DNA from 2 places in the Metabacillus sp. KJ11-3 genome. Region 2 is predicted to be linked to the other one. Evidence: a T-box and tRNA genes for the amino acid it is inferred to sense, from the RefSeq annotation. Region 2 holds a T-box; the other holds one or more tRNA genes.
What was found. A T-box is a leader RNA that pairs with one kind of tRNA and senses whether it is charged. The one in region 2 lies ahead of tyrS (tyrosine--tRNA ligase), so its partner is inferred to be a tRNA-Tyr.
Positions count from the first base shown of each region.

Region 1 (6,692 bases), 1.6 Mb from region 2:
CTTCATGTTCTCCATCACTTAAATTGGAAAGGTTTATATATAACTCGATATCCGCAGAATTAATTTCGTTTATTACACTTGGAGCACCATAGATTTTAATATCCAATTCTCCAATATCAGGATCTAGAAAGTCAAACACCTTTCCTTCTGCCATTCCGACTTCTTCAATTTTTTTATCCGAGAATGATTTCTCTTGTTGTTCATCTACATCTATTTCAATTTTCACCGTTTCTGGACTTATCTTTTCAATTCCTTCTGGTAGAGGAACATCCACTTCTAGCACAGTATCTTTTTCAATTTCGGATAAATCCACCTTTACCCCATCTATAAAATCATAATTTTCCAGCACATCTAGTGGTCCATATGCTGTAATTTCCTTCGGATTAGTTTCCATACTTAAAATGCTAAGTCCCTTTTTAAGTTCTCCTTCCCGTACAACTTTAAAAGGTAAAACCTTACTTGGACTCTTTACAGGAACTGTCACGTCGACTACAGACGGTTCCACTTCGACAGGTAATATATTGCCGTCACTATCATAGATGGTAATTCTGGATTCCTTATTTATTGTCTCTTTTGCACCTTCTAAATTAATAGTCGCTTGAACCTTTGATATGCGGTCAATAATTTCTTTTGATGCAGTAACACGGACACTATTTGGACTAACAATTGGTTGATCAGGTGAATAACCCTCTTCTAATTTATCTTCATTTATATATTCCACTTCAACCGGAAAATCCTTTGATATCTTTTCTTCAATTGAAACTGTAATGACTGAAGGACTTATCTTTGCTTTTAAATCACTGGATAAATTTTTAATTTTTAAATTCACCCGATGTGAACCGATTGATAAATTAGTTAACTCTGCATAAACTTCAAAGTCTTTTTGCTGTCTCGCCTTTAGCAATGCACCAGTTGGACCTTCTAAAGTAACATTTACGGTTTCCGGTACCCCGGTTACCACTAGATCTTCTTCATCAAAGTATGTAACAACCGGTATATCTGTAACTACTGCTGTCTCTAGTGAAGAAGAAGTTGAAGTTTTTAATGGTGATGTCGATTTATTTGCCTGTGTACCTGATTCAATATTTACAGATGCATAAAGCATTAAAGCTAAGAACAGGGCGATCACTCTCATAACCCAATGATTATTCATCAACTTATCCATCTTTTTCCCCCTCCAGTGCCAACGGTTTGAGGAAACAACTTTCGTTTGCGTATAAAGTTCTTTTTGGAGAATATCCCTTAGCTCATCTTGAGATAAGTTCCGATGTAATTCACCATTTCTGGCAGCAGACACATTGCCTGTTTCTTCCGAGACAATAATTGTTAAGCTATCTGTTACTTCACTAATTCCTAATGCTGCTCTATGTCTTGTTCCGAGTTCTTTAGAAATAAAAGGACTCTCTGATAAGGGTAGATAACATGCAGCAGCTGCTACTTGGTTTTTCTGTATGATAACCGCACCATCATGTAGTGGTGTATTAGGAATAAACAGGTTTATTAAGAGCTCAGAGGATATTCTTGAATTTAATGAAATTCCTGTTTCGATATAGTCGCTCATACCTGTTTCTTTTTCAATTGACATTAGTGCACCAATACGCCTTTTTGCCATATAATCTGTTGCTTTTACAATTGCTTCTACAGTGACTTCAGGATCTTCTTCTCCCGGCAAGCCACTCCTTGAAAACAATCGACCTCTTCCCAGCTGCTCCAAAGCTCTGCGTAGCTCTGGTTGGAAAATGATAATAATTGCTAAGAATCCCCATGTTAAAGCTTGGTCCATCAACCATTGCAAAGTACTTAAACCAAGATATTGACTTAACATACGGACGACAATAATAACCGTTATCCCTTTTAACAACTGAACAGCTTTTGTTCCCCTTACAACCATAATTAATTTATATATAACGTACCATACAAGGAGAATATCAATAGCTATACCGAGGTAATGCAATATTGGTATGTCATTCAATATTGGTAAAACCTCATACCCCATTCACTTGTCCTCCATGAGTTAGCTTTATTCTTTATTACTTTCTGACAACTATCCCATTATATCATTTTATATAGATGTATGTAAAAAGGCCACCATAACGATGACCCTTCCGTTAACTTACTACGTCCTTTGATATCCTTTTAACGTGATACCATAACCATTCAAATAATTCATCAACTTCTTCAATATCTCCGGTTACGTTTCCGGCAGATGCCATATATTGCTCTCCATTAATAACAGTTACATTACCTTCAATAGTACCCTCTATTTCCAAGGTTCCATTTTTGACAACAACATCACCTTTAACAACTTCATCTTTTGGCACAATGACTTTACTATTTTCAACAACAAGATTTTTCTGTGTTGAAACGCTGAAGTGTTGATCCTCATTCCATGCAGAGAATAAGCTACCTACCATCAAAAGGATAAATAGGGATGCAGCAGTTAAAAGCGGATGCCCTTTAAACCAGCGATTCCATGATACAGTTCTTTTTTCTTTGGGAAGGCTGTTCATAACTCCTTCAGTAAAGTTTAATGGAGCTTCTATATGTGACGTACTCTGAACAAAAGCTACTGCTTTCTCAAGTTCATGAAAATGCTGATAACAATCTTCACAGCTGTGAAGATGTTCTTTTACAACTTTTTCTTCAGCAGATGTTAGTTCATGATCTAAATATTTATGCAAAAGTTGTACATATTCTGAAGAACAGCTCATCTTTATTCACCTCTTTATAAATGCCTTAATTGCTTTCTCAATGCTTCCCTGCCCCGATGTATACGAGTTTTAACAGTCCCAACAGGGATGGTTAAAATCTCGCTAATTTCATTTAGTGATAATTCATCAATATACTTTAGGACAATAACCGTTCGATACTTATCAGGTAATTTTAAAATCTCACCTTGGATCGTTTGCTGTAACTCTAATGTTTCAAGTTCATCCTCTGGTAACGATACATCCGCTGCTACTTGGGAATACATGTTTAAACCATCCGTACCGGAAACCTCTGCATCTAAATAGAAATCCGGTTTCTTTTTTCTAATTCTGTCAATAGAAAGATTCGTTGCAATACGGTATAACCAGGTTGAAAACTTTTTATTCATATCATACGTATGAATATTAACATATGCTCTTATAAACGCTTCTTGTGCAATGTCTTCTGCTTCATGTGCATTCCCAAGCATTCGATAGCATAGTTGATAAATTTTGTCCTTATAAATATCTACTATTTCAGCAAATGCATTTTGATCGCCCTTTTTTACTTGTTTAATTCTTTTTTTATCAGTGTCTCCATATTTATCATACCCCCGCACTCTGCGGCTATCTTTTATACGTAATAGGATGCTGCTAAGTTTCATTTTTTTTCACATAAATTATTTTAACAAATTTTGGTTGATGTATGGAGAAAACTTTTATTTCTTTTCATTTCTTTTCCGTTATGTTAATTAACAGTGCATCAAAAAAGCGATAAACATTGTTTATCGCTTAATATATGTAAAATCATTATATACAATTTTGGTGGAGCCTAGCGGGATCGAACCGCTGACCTCCTGCGTGCAAAGCAGGCGCTCTCCCAGCTGAGCTAAGGCCCCATGGTGCCGTTGGAGCGGAAGACGGGATTCGAACCCGCGACCCCCACCTTGGCAAGGTGGTGTTCTACCACTGAACTACTTCCGCATTATGAGCCATGAAGGACTCGAACCTTCGACCCTCTGATTAAAAGTCAGATGCTCTACCAACTGAGCTAATGGCTCTAATGGCTGGGCTAGCTGGATTCGAACCAACGCATGTCGCAGTCAAAGTGCGATGCCTTACCGCTTGGCTATAGCCCATTAATTATGATAGTAATACTTTCCCCTTTAATAGTGAAAGTATTCACAATTCATTAGATGAATTTTATATTTTATTATAAATGGTGGAGGGGGGCAGATTCGAACTGCCGAACCCTAAGGAGCGGATTTACAGTCCGCCGCGTTTAGCCACTTCGCTACCCCTCCGAATTGAGAAGAAAGAGTGCCGGCGAGAGGACTTGAACCCCCAACCTACTGATTACAAGTCAGTTGCTCTACCAATTGAGCTACACCGGCGTAAATAGAGTATATATTATTTTGAGTATTAAAATTTCATGGTGGAGGATGACGGGATCGAACCGCCGACCCCCTGCTTGTAAGGCAGGTGCTCTCCCAGCTGAGCTAATCCTCCAATTTTAAATGGTGACCCATACGGGATTCGAACCCGTGTTACCGCCGTGAAAGGGCGGTGTCTTAACCGCTTGACCAATGGGCCGTATAAGTGTTTTCTTAAGCTTCCAACCGGGCTCGAACCGGTGACCTCTTCCTTACCATGGAAGTGCTCTACCAACTGAGCTATGGAAGCAATGGCTCCGCAGGCAGGACTCGAACCTGCGACCGATCGGTTAACAGCCGATAGCTCTACCACTGAGCTACTGCGGAATAATCAAAGCCTGGCAACGTCCTACTCTCACAGGGGGAAACCCCCAACTACCATCGGCGCTGAAGAGCTTAACTTCCGTGTTCGGCATGGGAACGGGTGTGACCTCTTCGCCATCATCACCAGATATTTGTGACAAAAATTATTATACTAAATTAGAAGAATATTTCAAGTGTTTTTTTGAAACTTTTATATTCCTTCAAAACTAGATAACGATACACAATTCAATTCACTAACTGAGTTTATGCTCTTACTTTGTCCAGCTACAGAAGCCAAATCCTACGGTCATTTCACTCTCTCGACGAAGTCAAAGAACGACTTCAACTCGATCGCTCCAATGCCCTATGGATTTAAGCGGGCTTCTTCCGCTTTTCTATTTAGGTTAAGTCCTCGATCGATTAGTATCAGTCAGCTCCACACGTCACCGCGCTTCCACCTCTGACCTATCAACCTGATCATCTTTCAGGGATCTTACTAGCTTACGCTATGGGAAATCTCATCTTGAGGGGGGCTTCATGCTTAGATGCTTTCAGCACTTATCCCTTCCGCACATAGCTACCCAGCTATGCCTTTGGCAAGACAACTGGTACACCAGCGGTGCGTCCATCCCGGTCCTCTCGTACTAAGGACAGCTCCTCTCAAATTTCCTACGCCCACGACGGATAGGGACCGAACTGTCTCACGACGTTCTGAACCCAGCTCGCGTACCGCTTTAATGGGCGAACAGCCCAACCCTTGGGACCGACTACAGCCCCAGGATGCGATGAGCCGACATCGAGGTGCCAAACCTCCCCGTCGATGTGGACTCTTGGGGGAGATAAGCCTGTTATCCCCGGGGTAGCTTTTATCCGTTGAGCGATGGCCCTTCCATGCGGAACCACCGGATCACTAAGCCCGACTTTCGTCCCTGCTCGACTTGTAGGTCTCGCAGTCAAGCTCCCTTGTGCCTTTACACTCTACGAATGATTTCCAACCATTCTGAGGGAACCTTTGGGCGCCTCCGTTACATTTTAGGAGGCGACCGCCCCAGTCAAACTGCCCACCTGACACTGTCTCCCAGCCCGATCAGGGCTGTGGGTTAGAATTTCAATACAGCCAGGGTAGTATCCCACCGACGCCTCCACCGAAGCTGGCGCTCCGGCTTCTCAGGCTCCTACCTATCCTGTACAAGCTGTACCAAAATTCAATATCAGGCTACAGTAAAGCTCCACGGGGTCTTTCCGTCCTGTCGCGGGTAACCTGCATCTTCACAGGTACTATAATTTCACCGAGTCTCTCGTTGAGACAGTGCCCAGATCGTTACGCCTTTCGTGCGGGTCGGAACTTACCCGACAAGGAATTTCGCTACCTTAGGACCGTTATAGTTACGGCCGCCGTTTACTGGGGCTTCGGTTCAAAGCTTCGCTTGCGCTAACCTCTCCCCTTAACCTTCCAGCACCGGGCAGGCGTCAGCCCCTATACTTCGCCTTGCGGCTTCGCAGAGACCTGTGTTTTTGCTAAACAGTCGCCTGGGCCTATTCACTGCGGCTTTTCCGGGCTATTCACCCTAAAAAGCACCCCTTCTCCCGAAGTTACGGGGTCATTTTGCCGAGTTCCTTAACGAGAGTTCTCTCGCTCACCTTAGGATTCTCTCCTCGCCTACCTGTGTCGGTTTGCGGTACGGGCACCTCTCACCTCGCTAGAGGCTTTTCTTGGCAGTGTGGAATCAGGAACTTCGGTACTATAGTTCCCTCGCCATCACAGCTCAGCTTATGTGACAATGGGATTTGCCTCATTGTCAGCCTAACTGCTTGGACGCGCATATCCAACAGCGCGCTTACCCTATCCTTCTGCGTCCCCCCATTGCTCAAATGGTGAGGAGGTGGTACAGGAATTTCTACCTGTTGGCCATCGCCTACGCCTTTCGGCCTCGGCTTAGGTCCCGACTAACCCTGAGCGGACGAGCCTTCCTCAGGAAACCTTAGGCATTCGGTGGAGGGGATTCTCACCCCTCTTTCGCTACTCATACCGGCATTCTCACTTCTAAGCGCTCCACCAGTCCTTACGGTCTGGCTTCTCAGCCCTTAGAACGCTCTCCTACCACTGTTCTAAAAGAACAGTCCACAGCTTCGGTGATACGTTTAGCCCCGGTACATTTTCGGCGCAGAGTCACTCGACCAGTGAGCTATTACGCACTCTTTAAATGGTGGCTGCTTCTAAGCCAACATCCTGGTTGTCTAAGCAACTCCACATCCTTTTCCACTTAAC
Region 1 is NZ_CM147865.1:4,357,582-4,364,273, forward strand. Features, by position in the region: gene AC0L8O_RS21640 (CdaR family protein) at 1-1,165, opposite strand, end outside; partial or broken gene cdaA (diadenylate cyclase CdaA) at 1,166-1,996, opposite strand; gene AC0L8O_RS21650 (anti-sigma factor family protein) at 2,109-2,711, opposite strand; gene sigW (RNA polymerase sigma factor SigW) at 2,726-3,352, opposite strand; tRNA gene AC0L8O_RS21660 (tRNA-Ala) at 3,511-3,586, opposite strand; tRNA gene AC0L8O_RS21665 (tRNA-Gly) at 3,597-3,671, opposite strand; tRNA gene AC0L8O_RS21670 (tRNA-Lys) at 3,676-3,748, opposite strand; tRNA gene AC0L8O_RS21675 (tRNA-Gln) at 3,752-3,826, opposite strand; tRNA gene AC0L8O_RS21680 (tRNA-Tyr) at 3,908-3,991, opposite strand; tRNA gene AC0L8O_RS21685 (tRNA-Thr) at 4,009-4,081, opposite strand; tRNA gene AC0L8O_RS21690 (tRNA-Val) at 4,121-4,196, opposite strand; tRNA gene AC0L8O_RS21695 (tRNA-Glu) at 4,206-4,280, opposite strand; tRNA gene AC0L8O_RS21700 (tRNA-Thr) at 4,298-4,370, opposite strand; tRNA gene AC0L8O_RS21705 (tRNA-Asn) at 4,373-4,447, opposite strand; rRNA gene rrf (5S ribosomal RNA) at 4,457-4,572, opposite strand; rRNA gene AC0L8O_RS21715 (23S ribosomal RNA) at 4,824-6,692, opposite strand, start outside.
Region 1: it encodes a tRNA-Tyr, which carries the amino acid that the T-box ahead of tyrS (tyrosine--tRNA ligase) is inferred to sense. The anticodon was not compared.

Region 2 (6,692 bases):
ATAATGTTCATATATGTTTTAGCAGCGGGCACATTATATGAATATTTCAAGGCAGTTCGTGCACTTGTTAATCCGTGGTAAGCACCGCCATAGTTTTTTGGCTTATATGAACCTGTCATTGGCGTATCCGCAATAACTGTTCCCGGTTGAGTTTTTCCCAACTCCATTGCAGGAGCATACACCAATAATGGCTTCATTGTTGATCCATTAGCACGTAAAGCATTTGTAGCATGATTTAAATTTTCACGTTCAAAATCTCGTCCGCCCACAAAGCTAATAATTTTACCTGTCGTGTTTTCGATTAGAACACCGCCGACTTCGACAGGTTCTTGAATGGTTTTCGTTTCACCAGTGTCGGAATCTTTGATTTGTTCAGGTTTATCACTACCATAATATTTATATTGTTTAACAACTTCCTGCATCTTGTCATATATATCTTTATTTATTGTCGTATGAATTCGGTATCCATTATGTCTTATGTCTTGATCAGCAAGTGTACGGTACTGATTTTTCAGATCTTTATCTTTTGATATTTCATCTTCTGTATACCCGTCTTTTTGGGCAAGTTGTACGGCTATTATATCTTTCGCCCGATCTTCTACTTCATAAGTCAGGTATGGATATTGTTCAGTGGATGTCGGTTTTTTAGGTGTTAGATTAGCACGAACATCATATGAAAGCGCTTGTTTGTATTGCTCTTGTGAAATAAACCCGCCAGTGTACATCCGGTTTAAGACAGTTTTCATTCTGTTTATGCCTGAACTTAGGTCTTCTTTAACCTTACCGCCATCATTTGAAAATGGAGTATATCCAAACGGACTTTGAGGCAAGCCTGCGATAAATGCAGCTTGTGGAATTGATAGGTCCTTGGCAGAAACTCCAAAAATTCCTTTTGCAGCTGCTTCTACACCTGCTATATTCTTACCATTAGAATTTCGTCCAAAATCTGCAACATTTAAATATGCTTCAATAATTTCATCTTTCTCAAAAAACTTTTCTAATCGTAACGCTAATAGAATTTCCTTTGCTTTTCGATCAAAAGATACTTCATTTGTTAGTATTTGGTTTTTAATTAATTGCTGTGTTAGAGTACTTCCACCCGTTTGAACTGAGGCATTTGTGAATTCCTGAAAAATTGCGCGCATGATTGCTTTAGGTACAACACCGTCATGTTCGTAAAACAGCTCATCTTCAGTTGCTATAACTGCATTAACGAGATGTTGAGAAACGTTTTCTAACTGGACTTCCTCGCGTTCAATGTCAGCATTTAATTTTCCTAAGTAAATATTTTGATCAAAAAAGACCTGTGACGTCTCTTCATAGTTGTAAATATCATTTTTCATTTCTTCGTAAGATCGAACAGGTTCATCCTTCACAAGTGAAGCAAAATAACCGGCCCCTACACCCCCTGCAAAACATATACCTATAAGTCCAATAATGAGAAATAGTAAAAGAAGATTTCCAATAACATTGTATGAGATCCGTAGACTTTTACCTATATCTTTGTTAAAGGGTGAGAAACGCCTGTGTTTTTCTTCCTTTTTTTCATTGTGCATTCCCCCAAATCTAACTTATTATAACATAGGAAATGATGAAATTTGTATGCTTTTGTCATAAAGGTTGGAAACACTTCATGCCAAGTGTTGACATTAGAATGATTTTATGGTTAAAATTGCTTGTAATTAGTATATGAAAAAGCAAAGATTGGATTCAGTAATGGATATCTCCCTGTTATTAGAGAGCTGATGGGTGGTGAAAATCAGCACATAGATATTCCATGAATTACATCCATGAGCTTCTTTTTTGAAAAGGTTAAATAACCTGAGTAGGAGAAGACGGTCTAACCGTTATGTAGCCGAGAGAGGATTACGCTTAAGTAATTCTAAGTTGGGTGGTACCGCGGATTATTTCGCCCCTTCAGAGATGAAGGGGCTTTTTCGTGTTTTCTTTGCTGAAAATAGAATATTATAAAAAGGAGTAAAACAATGAGCGAATTATTAAATGATTTAAAGTTTAGAGGTTTAGTGAATCAAGTAACAGATGAAGAAGGCTTAGCGAAAGTCTTAGAAGAAGGAGATATAAAGCTTTACTCAGGTTTTGACCCTACTGCAGACAGTCTTCACATTGGGCATTTGTTACCTGTGTTAACTTTGCGCCGCTTTCAATTAAATGGTCATCATCCAATTGGACTTGTTGGTGGTGCTACGGGATTAATTGGAGACCCAAGTGGAAAAAAAGCTGAGCGTACTCTTAATACAGCTGATATCGTACAAGATTGGTCTAACCGGATTAAAGGACAGTTATCGAGATTTCTTGATTTTGAGAATGAGAAAAACCCTGCCATTATCGTGAACAATTTTGATTGGATTGGAAAGTTGGATGTTATTTCATTTTTACGAGATGTTGGTAAAAACTTTGGGATCAATTACATGCTTGCAAAAGATTCTGTTCAAACGCGAATTGAAACAGGTATTTCTTTTACAGAATTTAGTTACATGATTTTACAATCATATGATTTCTTAAATTTATACCAAAACAATGATTGTAAATTACAAATCGGTGGAAGTGACCAATGGGGAAATATTACGGCAGGTTTGGAACTAATTCGTAAATCTGAAGAAGATTCTAAAGCATATGGATTAACAATTCCTCTTGTTACAAAGGCTGATGGGACAAAGTTTGGAAAAACAGAAGGTGGAGCTATCTGGTTAGATGCTGAAAAAACATCTCCATATGAATTCTACCAATTCTGGATCAATACAGATGATCGTGATGTAATGAAATACTTAAAATACTTCACTTTCTTGACTCATGAAGAAATCTTGGAGCTCGAAAATGAGGTTGCAACAGCACCGGAAAAACGTTCTGCTCAAAAAGCACTTGCAGAAGAGGTGACAAAGCTTGTACATGGTGAAGAAGCACTTCAACAGGCAATAAAAATTTCTGCTGCCTTATTTAGCGGTGATATTAAACAATTAACTGCAGGTGAGATTTTAGAAGGATTTAAAGATGTTCCTACTACTGAAATAGAAGAAGGCGAGATGGGCTTAATCGATTTACTAATTCAAGCAAAAATATCTCCGTCAAAACGTCAAGCTCGTGAAGATATTACAAATGGAGCAATTTATATTAATGGAGATCGTGAACAAGATTTAACAAAAGTAATCACAAACGAAGATAAGATTGAAGGAAAGTTCACAGTCATCCGCAGAGGAAAGAAGAAGTATTTCCTAATTCGTTACGTAAAATAACATTTATTAGGGGGAACTCAATAATGATTCTACTAAAGAATCTGTTATTGGGTTTCTCCCTTTTCATAAATAAGAACAAAAAAACCTATGCCCGGGGACATAGGTTTTTTTACTATTAACGAGAGTAGAACTCAACGATAAGAGCTTCGTTAATTTCAGCAGGTAATTCAGAACGCTCAGGTAAGCGAGTGAAAGTACCTTCTAATTTATCAGCGTCGAAAGTTAGGTAGTCAGGTACGAAGTTGTTTGCTTCAATAGATTCCTTAACGATGTCAAGGTTACGAGATTTTTCACGTAAAGTGATTGTTTGACCAGGTTTTAATTGGTAAGATGGGATATCTACACGTCCGCCATCTACCATGATATGACCGTGGTTAACTAATTGACGAGCTTGACGGCGAGTACGAGCTAAACCTAAACGGTATACTACGTTATCAAGACGAGAATCAAGAAGAATCATGAAGTTCTCACCATGAATACCAGCCATTTTACCAGCTTTATCAAATAAGTTACGGAATTGGCGCTCATTTACACCATACATGTGACGAAGCTTTTGCTTCTCTTGTAATTGTAATCCGTATTCAGAGATTTTTTTGCGTTGTCCTGGACCGTGTTGTCCTGGAGCATATGGACGCTTTTCTAATTCTTTACCTGTACCACTTAATGAAATACCTAAACGACGAGAGAGTTTCCAGCTTGAGCCTGTATAACGAGCCATGCTAACTCCTCCTTTATGTTTTTATTTTGCATAAAATAAAAACCAAACTGATTGACAATCATGCACATTTTATTTTCATGTATCCTCGCTCCAGCAGCATAGAGTTACTCGATACACCTCCTTATAATAAAGGGGAATAAAATGAAATCAAAACTGCTACATCAATAGGCTGCATATTTTATACACAACGAACATTATATGGTTTTGTATGTATAAAGTCAAGAACCTTTACAAAAAAATATGCAATAAAGAGCACACTCATAAATAAAAACATATCGTCTACTATAAATAGGAAAGTTTTATGATATAATGAATTATCAAATTTTGTAACTTACTGGTGTGGGTGATTTCATGAATAATCAAGTTCAAGCGATTAAAGGTGCTTTTTTTGATTTAATAAATAAATGTAATGATTATTGTTCAGTTATTGACTTAAATAATGAGCTTGTTAAAGTTTTAAAAAAAGAGCTTGCTACTGGCCATGTTGCTTTTTATTCATTTTCGCCGCATATGAATTCCTTCCCGTTTCAAATGATCCTACACAATTTTAAGCCAGAACAAGCTATTTGGAATCAAAAAGACGTGTTGCTTCCAATATATAGTGATGAGGATATGTGTGGAGTCATAGAACTTAGGGAATTTGACAGCAATATGTCTGTTGATTTACATGAAGTTGCAAAAGCATGTTCAGAATTTTATACCTATTACATACACACATTTCAGTTAAGAGAAAAGGAACAAAAGTATGAAAAACTATATTATTTAACTGAGAAGTTCCATTCTCTTATGAATAAAGATGATGTCTTAGTTGCATTGATAGAAACATTACAAAAGATGTATCAGGAGTATACGTTCTATTTGTTTCTATCTCATGATAATGAAAATAAACACCATTTACCAATAAAAAATTTAAGTTTTGATGATCATGATGATGAAATGGCAATGGAAGCTTTTGTTACCGGAAAAGCTCAGTCTATTATTCATGAACAGTCCAAAGACATGTTCTTTTATTCACCTTTAAATGGAAAACAAGGTGTATACGGGGTTCTGCAGGTAGTCATCCATTTTGCATTAAATTTAGATGAACAAGATAGGCATTTCATTACACTGCTAACAAATGCTGCAGGAACTGCGATGGAAAATGCACAGCTATATGATCAATCAAAGAGACTAATTAAAGATTTGCAATTAATAAATGAAACATCACACAGGTTAAATAAAAATCTAAGATTAACTGATACGATGAGCTATATGTCTATGCGAATCTTGGAGTCATTTCAAGCGGATGAGGTCGGGTTCTTTACTAAAAATAACAATGACATTCATGTTTTTCCAGGGAGCACTAGCTATTTTGAGTCAGAAGAAGTAAAAGTTTATATTAATTATATTCAAGAGAAGCTTGAAAAAGATTTAGAAGGATTGTTTTTGGGAGACATTACGTCACATCTTCCTGGTTTGCCTTATTCTTCTGTTATGGCCGTTCCAATGGTTCAAAGTGATGTACTTAAAGGATGTGCTTTAGTTCTTCACAAAAACCCTTATCATTTTTCTTTTGATATGTACAAATTGCTTCAATCACTAATACACCATTCTACACTGGCATTATCAAATTCTTTATTAAGAGAAGAGCTTGAGACATTAGTGAAAACTGATCAATTAACACAATTATATTCACGTAATTATATGAATTCTTGCATTGAAAATTCAATGAATGTAGATCGGCAAGGTACATTTGTATTAATTGATATCGATAATTTTAAGGCGATAAATGACAATTATGGACACCAGATTGGTGATGAAGTTCTCGTTCAAGTTGCAAATATACTAAAAAACAATATTAGGGATCATGATATTGGAGCGAGATGGGGTGGAGAAGAATTGGCCATCTATTTACCACATGTAGAGCTTGATGCAGGTATAGCTATTGCAGAAAGAATTGTAAAAAGAGTAAAGGAAAACACTTTACCGACTGTAACAATCTCATGTGGGGTGTCACATTGGAAGGCAGAGCATGAAAGGAATTATGATGAATTGTTCAGGCGGGCAGATAAAGCTTTATATGCTGCAAAGAATTTAGGGAAAAATCAAGTGATAGTTCAGGTGAGCTGATGGTAGCTCACCTTTTATACTATTATCTATTAAACATGTTCCATTAAAACATCAACAAACTCTTCTAAAAATGCTTGGTCCTGTTCATTAAAACGATTTTTTGATGGGCTATCGATATCAAGGACACCGATCACTTTGCCATCTGAAACAAGAGGTACAACGATTTCCGAATTAGAAGCAGCATCACATGCAATATGTCCTGGAAATTGATGAACGTCTGCAATTCTTAATGTTTCTTTTTTTCTGCAGCAGTACCACAAACACCTCTTCCAATCGGGATTCTTACACATGCAGGAAGTCCTTGGAATGGCCCTAAGACAAGCTGATCTTCTTTCAATAAATAGAAGCCTACCCAGTTGATATCCTCTAAAAATTGATTTAGGAGAGCAGACGCATTAGATAGGTTTGCAATGATATCTTCTTCCCCTTCTACTAATGCTTTTAGTTGTTTTATAACTAAGGCTGATTGTTCAGATTTATTGCCTTGGTATTTTTCGACATGAAACATCTTTATTTCCCACCTTTTGCTTATTTTTTTGCTACAGAGAAAACTTTGTCGAGAAAAACATGAAGGAGTAACTCCCCTATAAATTGAATTTGTAACATAAGGTATA
Region 2 is NZ_CM147865.1:799,332-806,023, forward strand. Features, by position in the region: gene AC0L8O_RS04135 (transglycosylase domain-containing protein) at 1-1,556, opposite strand, end outside; T-box leader at 1,692-1,920, shown strand; gene tyrS (tyrosine--tRNA ligase) at 1,986-3,251, shown strand; gene rpsD (30S ribosomal protein S4) at 3,367-3,969, opposite strand; gene AC0L8O_RS04150 (sensor domain-containing diguanylate cyclase) at 4,321-6,078, shown strand; gene AC0L8O_RS04155 (GAF domain-containing protein) at 6,108-6,416, opposite strand; gene AC0L8O_RS04160 (GAF domain-containing protein) at 6,305-6,586, opposite strand.